2 linked regions of the Rosistilla oblonga genome follow. Each later gene encodes a partner of the first gene's protein in a complex. Links are inferred from orthologs where the notes say so. Each region holds a gene or a part of one and is shown in the gene's direction. Other genes may lie near its edges.

The links.
Region 2: the proteins of uvrB (region 1) and CA51_RS00530 are in contact, whole or in part, in a crystal structure (PDB 7EGT), measured with the Thermus thermophilus proteins. The link is inferred for Rosistilla oblonga from one-to-one orthologs. Residues at the interface, in WP_096411307.1 of Thermus thermophilus: Glu23, Leu25, Arg26, Asp27, Gly28, Glu29, Arg30, Phe31, Arg55, Glu326, Asp327, Phe328, Glu379, Ser382, Gln383, His398, Gly400, Arg401; in WP_096412145.1 of Thermus thermophilus: His654, Arg656, Phe657, Gln666, Asp668, Glu669, Lys680, Arg681, Leu682, Ser683, Lys685, Tyr686, Ala687.

The regions. Positions count from the first base shown.
Region 1 is NZ_CP036292.1:2,369,450-2,372,735, forward strand. Bases 108-3,071 are described here. They hold uvrB (excinuclease ABC subunit UvrB), read left to right. Parts: upstream 108-524; coding sequence 525-2,618; downstream 2,619-3,071. Other genes in these bases: CA51_RS08420 (small basic protein), read left to right, coding at 135-341; CA51_RS08430 (pirin family protein), read left to right, coding at 2,877-3,071. Also shown: more of CA51_RS08430, read left to right, coding at 3,072-3,286. UniProt on the Escherichia coli protein: The UvrABC repair system catalyzes the recognition and processing of DNA lesions. A damage recognition complex composed of 2 UvrA and 2 UvrB subunits scans DNA for abnormalities.
Region 2 is NZ_CP036292.1:146,933-150,242, forward strand. The notes cover bases 205-3,192. They hold CA51_RS00530 (ATP-dependent helicase), read left to right. Parts: upstream 205-534; coding sequence 535-2,850; downstream 2,851-3,192. Other genes in these bases: CA51_RS00525 (DUF2237 family protein), read right to left, coding at 205-215; CA51_RS00535 (IS4 family transposase), read right to left, coding at 3,010-3,192. Outside these bases: more of CA51_RS00525, read right to left, coding at 1-204; more of CA51_RS00535, read right to left, coding at 3,193-3,310. UniProt on the Escherichia coli protein: A helicase with DNA-dependent ATPase activity. Unwinds DNA duplexes with 3'-5' polarity. Translocates on single-stranded DNA with 3'-5' polarity. Initiates unwinding more efficiently from a nicked substrate than double-stranded DNA.

The DNA.
Region 1 (3,286 bases):
GTTGAGGTTGTTATTTCCGGGATATCCCCATAGATTATCAACCTACAGCGCTGCGCAACCGCTATGCCGCAACCGCCACAAAACCCGTAAACTATTATTTAACAAGCATTTAAGACGTCGGAGTCCAACCTCCCATGACCATGGATAAAAGCCTGAAAGTTCAGGCCGGAGCTATCAAGAGTCGTAATGTCCTGACCCGTGCCGAGCGAATCTCACGGTTGCAGGAACTCGATAAGTGGACCGAGGATTCGGCAGTCGTTGGCATGGCCAAGGTGCGAGTTCAAAAGGTTTCGCTGAAGAAAAAGAAGAAGGTCAAGAAAGAAGACGACAAGAAGAAGTAATCGCTTCCCCCTTGTCTTGGTCTCTTTTTACATACAAAAAAGCGGCTCGATCCGATCGAGCCGTTTTTTTTCGTGCGCCCGCAGCTGCATTTCTGCCCCCCAGGGGACCGCTGCCCGCTGGGCAAGCCAATCGTTGTGGGTGAGAATTGCAGGATTCGAATTCGACAACGCGCGGAAATTGCCATGAAGCCCGATCCCCTGGCGCCAGCAGACTTCCACCTTGCCAGCCCCTTCCCCCCGGCGGGTGATCAACCGCGGGCGATCCAGTCGCTGGTCGAAGGTCTGCACACGGGCAAGCAACACCAGGTGCTGATGGGTGTGACCGGGTCGGGCAAGACCTACACGATGGCCAACGTGATCCAGCAGATGAAGCGGCCGACGCTGGTGCTCAGCCACAACAAGACGCTCGCCGCCCAACTCTATTCGGAATTCAAAGAGTTTTTCCCCGAGAACGCTGTCCACTATTTCGTCAGCTATTACGACTACTACCAGCCCGAAGCCTACATCCCGCAGCGCGATGTCTACATCGAAAAGGATTCGTCGATCAACGAAGAGATCGATCGGCTGCGACTAGCGTCGACAAGTTCGCTGATCAGCCGCCGCGATGTGATCATCGTCGCGAGCGTTTCGAGTATCTATGGCCTCGGTTCGCCGCGAGACTACAAAGAGATGGTCGTGCCGCTGAAGGTTGGCGAATCGTTCGACCGCGACGCCCTCTTGCTGCGGTTGATCGACATCCAATACAGCCGCAACGACGTGAACTTCGAACGCAGCAAGTTCCGCGTCCGCGGCGACTGTATCGAGCTGTGGCCCAGTTACGAAGAGTTTGCCTTGCGGATCGAGATGTGGGGCGATGAGATCGAACAGATCTCGATGATTCGGCCCGTCTCGGGCGAGATCATCGGCCGCACCGACGAGGTCTACGTCTACCCGGCGAAACACTTTGTGATGCCCGAGGACCGAATTGCCGCAGCGATCGAATCGCTGCAGCAGGAACTCGAGGAGCAACTCGAAAAGATGAAGGGCCAAGGCAAGCTACTGGAGGCACAGCGGCTGTCGGCGAGGACCCGCTTTGACCTCGAAATGATGCAAGAGGTAGGCCATTGCCCGGGGATCGAAAACTACAGCCGCCCGCTGTCGGGCAAGCCGCCGGGGGCCACTCCCGATACGCTGTACGACTATTTCCCCAAGGATTTCCTGGTCTTTGTCGATGAATCGCACGTCACCGTCCCTCAGATCCGAGCGATGTTTGCCGGCGACCAAAGCCGCAAGAACACCTTGGTCGAACACGGATTCCGGCTGCCGAGCGCGCTCGACAATCGGCCGCTGAAATTCGAAGAGTGGGAACAAAAATCGGGGCAGACCGTTTTCGTCTCGGCGACTCCGAGCGATTACGAATTGGAACAAACGCACGGCGAAGTCGTCGAGCAATTGATTCGGCCGACCGGACTGCTGGATCCATTGGTCGAAGTCCTGCCAGCCCACGGACAGGTGAACCATCTAGTTGGCGAGATCCGCAAGCGAGCCGAGAAAGACGAACGCGTGCTGGTCACAGCGCTCACGAAACGGCTGGCCGAAGACCTCTCCAGTTACTTCCAAGAACAAGGGCTCCGCTGCCGCTGGCTGCACAGCGAACTGAACGCCTTCGAACGCGTCGACCTACTGAAGGAACTGCGTGAAGGAAAGTTCGACGTCCTCGTCGGGGTCAACTTGCTCCGCGAAGGCCTCGACCTGCCCGAGGTCTCGCTAGTCGCGATCCTCGATTCCGACAAAGAAGGCTTTTTGCGCAGCGAGACCAGTTTGATCCAAACGATCGGGCGGGCTGCACGTAACGCCAACGCCCAAGTCATCTTGTACGCCGACAAGATCACTCGATCGATGCGGCTAGCGATCGACGAAACCGCTCGTCGGCGCGAGATCCAGCAGGCGTATAACCTGGAACATGGCATCACCCCCAAGACCGTAAAACGCAATATCGGATCGGGCATCGACGCCGCTGCGAAACAGCACCGCGCTACCACCGCGGCGGCTCAAGAGCAGGGGGAAGGCAAATACGTGACGCTGGAATATATCGCCGAACTCGAAGGCGAGATGCTCACGGCGGCGGAAGAACTGGAGTTCGAACGCGCCGCGGCGCTCCGCGATCGGATCGACAGCCTGAAGGGGCAGGTCGGCAAACCGTTGATCGAAACGGCACCGGCGGAAGAAAAGTCGGGGCGAGGTCGCCGCAAAAAGGTCGCCGGTCGCCGAAGTGTCCCGCGCCCCAAAAAAGCCTAACCAGCTGGCACCCCGAACCGGCAAACCGCCCAGCGGACACGCTGTCCAGTCGCACAAAGGCCCCTGGACGGCTGGCCTGTGCTGGAAATCTCCTTGCCCGCGACCAGCCCCAACTCTTCGGATCGCGGATCCGCGCTCGCAAGCTCTCCGCTTCGCTCCTCCCTCAGAACAACCATGTTGCGTTTGACCACCCACTGATTTACATGTAAACTATTTACGTGACGCCTAAATGTTTTAACAAAGCAAAGGAGAATCGCAATGATCAAAGTTCGCAAAGCCGACGACCGCGGGCATGCCGACCACGGCTGGCTCGATGCGCACCACACTTTTTCGTTCGCATCGTATCGAGACGCGACGCAGATGGGTTTTCGCGCCTTGCGGGTGATGAACGAGGACCGCATCGCTGCCGGACAAGGATTCGGGACACACCCGCACCGCGACATGGAGATCGTTACCTATGTCCTGGAGGGAGCATTGGAACATAAGGATTCGCTCGGCAACGGCGAAGTCTTGCGGCCGGGCGAGTTCCAACGAATCACCGCGGGGACAGGAATCACGCACAGTGAATTTAACCCTTCGGCCGACGAACCGACTCATCTTTACCAGATCTGGCTGCACCCGAACCGATCGGGGATCGAGCCGAGCTATGAACAGAAGCGCTTCGACGA
Region 2 (3,310 bases), 2.2 Mb from region 1 along the record:
AGACCGGGGAAACCGTATTCGGCAACCGGCGTGCTGAGATCGTTGCCGACCGATTTGCTGAACTCCAGAAACTCGGCAGTGACCTGCGTGCAGACGATGTGCAGCCCCACATCCTCGCGCCCCGTATCGCAGCAACCGGTGCGATAAAATCCGGTCATCGGGTCGACGCTGCAAGTTTGCAGCGGTGTGCCCAAGACGTTCTTTGCCTTGCTCAAAGCTCGTTCCCTGTGTGTTCAATGCGATCCCAACGGCAACCAATGCGTCCCCAGTGCCCGGAGATCGGGTGCCGTTTCTCGATGGCCGAAGCGTCTATTGTGCCACCAACCCTCGATGTCCGAAAGCTCACGCGATTGGGCTTTCCTCACTAGCCCACGGTTTTGCTGGCAGCAACGCGTCGCGATCGGCCGCAACCGTCGCAAACATCGGCTCGGGGTCGTCGCGATCCCATTTTTGCTTTAACCTGAAATCACCACCGGGCCAACCGCACCAAGCCCGCTCGCGATGCCAAATCGATAGCAGATAAGAAGGCGTTTGATGGACTTAATTCTCGACAACTTGACCGACCCGCAGCGAGCCGCGGTCACGCACATGGATGGTCCGATGTTGATGCTCGCTGGCCCCGGCAGCGGCAAGACCCGCGTGGTCACTCATCGGATCGCGCATCTGTTGCGGGAAGGAGTCCCCGCGTCGCAGATCCTGGCGTTGACGTTCACCAACAAAGCGGCGGAGGAGATGTTGGCCCGCGTCCAACAACTCGCTCCCGGCGAACCGGTTTGGATGAGTACGTTTCACCGCTTTTGCGCTCGCATGCTGCGACAATATTCGTCGCTGGTCGGGCTGCAAGAGAACTATTCGATCTACGACATGGCCGACGCCAAGGCGACGATGAAGCGGGCGATCGAGGTCTCGGGGATCTCGCTGAGTCACACGTCGCCCGATCAGATCGCCAACGCGATCAGCCACTTCAAAAATCAATTGCTGACGCCCGAGTCGATGGAAGGGGCGAATTTGCCGGCGGGTAAAATGCTCGCCGCCAAGGTTTATCCTTATTACCAACAGTTGCTGTTGGTCGCCAACGCCGTCGATTTCGATTGCATGCTGCTGCACGTCGCCCGGATGTTGCGCGAGAACCCCGAATTGCGCGAAGCCTTGGATTCGCGGTTCCGCTACATCATGGTCGACGAATATCAGGACACCAACCTAGCGCAATATGCGATCGTCCGTTCGCTGTCGGTCGTCCACCAGAATCTGGCGGTGACGGGCGATCCCGACCAGTCGATCTACGGTTGGCGTGGAGCGAATCTGAACAACATCCTCGACTTTGAAAACGATTACCCGCAAGTCAAGACCGTTCGGCTGGAACAGAACTACCGCAGCACGCCCAACATTCTGCGGGTGGCCGATCAATTGATCACCAACAACACCCGCCGCAAGCACAAGGGGTTGTACACGCACAATCCCGAAGGAGCGGCGGTGCGGTTGCGGATCTACGCCAACGGTTATCAGGAAGCGGACGACATCGCCGATCAGATCGTCGAACAGATCCAGAATCACGGCCGCAGTCCGAAGGACTTTGCGATCCTGTGCCGGATGAATTATCTGACCCGTTCGTTGGAACATTCGCTCCGCTCCCGCGTCGTCCCCTACACGATCGTTCGGGGCGTCGAGTTCTATCAGCGGAAAGAGATCAAGGATCTGCTCTCCTATCTGCAACTGATCAACAACCCAGCCAACGACGCTGCGCTGTCGCGGATCGTCAACACGCCGGCTCGCGGGATCGGCAAGACGACGATGGACCGAGTGATGTTGTTCGCCGCTCGGCACCGGATTCCGCTGTTCGAAGCGATCTGCCGCTGCGATGAAATCGAATCGATCAAACCGCGAACCCGTGGGCTGTTGAAACGTTTTGTCGGAATCATCGACGCGCTCAGCCGGAAGGCTTCGTCCAGCCTCGAGGATCTGTTGCGGTTCGTGTTGGAGCAAACGCAGTACAGCGATTACCTGCGGTTTTCGACAGTCGAAGGAGAGGATAACGACGCGCTTGCGAACGTCGACGAATTGGTTTCCGCCGCCGTCGAATTCGATCGCCAGCATCCCGACGATGGATCGCTGGAAACCTTCCTGGAGCAGGTGGCGTTGATCTCCGATACCGATGCGTGGGAAGAATCGAGCGATCGCGTGACGCTGATGACGCTGCACGCCGCCAAGGGGCTCGAATTCCCTTGCGTCTATATCATCGGCGTCGAGGATCAAGTGCTGCCGCACCATCGCAGCCACGATGATCCGATGCAGTTTGAAGAGGAGCGGCGGTTGCTGTTCGTGGGGATCACGCGAGCTGAACAGACGCTGCAGTTGAGCATGGCCAAGCTGCGATCGGCCCGCGGTAGCATGCGTCCCGCCGCGGCCAGCCCATTCCTGCTGGAACTGCCTCGTGAAGAGATGCAGGTGATCGACGCCCATCAACCGACGCAATACGGCGACGACAACGATTTCGATGTCGACGTCGAATATCCCGAGGCATGGGATATGCACGCTGATCACGACGACGATCTGAATCAATTGCCGCCCGAAGAACGGACGCCCGAAACCACCTCCACCCCGCGAACCGCTCCGATCGCGTCGGTCACGACCGCCGCCCAAATGCTCGAACAGCAGATGGCCAACACGATCGATCCCGAGATCTATACGGTAGGGATGATCGTCAGCCATCCCGAATACGGCAGCGGCCGGATCCAGAGTCTGTCGGGTTCGGGAGGCAAGCGGACGGCAACTGTCAACTTCTTTGTCGACAGCATCGAACGCCGCTTCCGACTCTCCCACGCCCAACTGACGCCCGAAAGCGAAGATTAGGGGGTTGTCAAACTTTCATTTTAGGACTGACGGTAGTGGACGAGGTCACGAGTCCCCATTCACGAGTCCCCATGATCTCTGGCGCGAAAGGACTCGTGAACTCGTCCACTAACCCTGAATTCAAAAGGACCTCGTGACCTCCTGTCGATTACCCACAAGTCATTGGTCTGGTCCGAAGGCTTGCCAGCAGAGGGCGAAGTCGAGCATTCGCCGCGTGCCTCGCCAGATTACTTCGGCTCCCGGCGGACCGTCGCCTTGGCGGTGATTGTAGCCGCCAAGGGTCGCAAGGACCGGGATGAATTGTGACAGCTCAGGAGCTTGCTTTGGGGGAGCCGTCTTTTCCACCACTTTCCAGACCGACTTCCATTCCGCTTCGCTGAAGACGACATCACAGGGAAGCTCTGGACACTCGCGGCCTAAGAAGGTCACAAACATGATCCGCCATGCGATCACTTTGTAA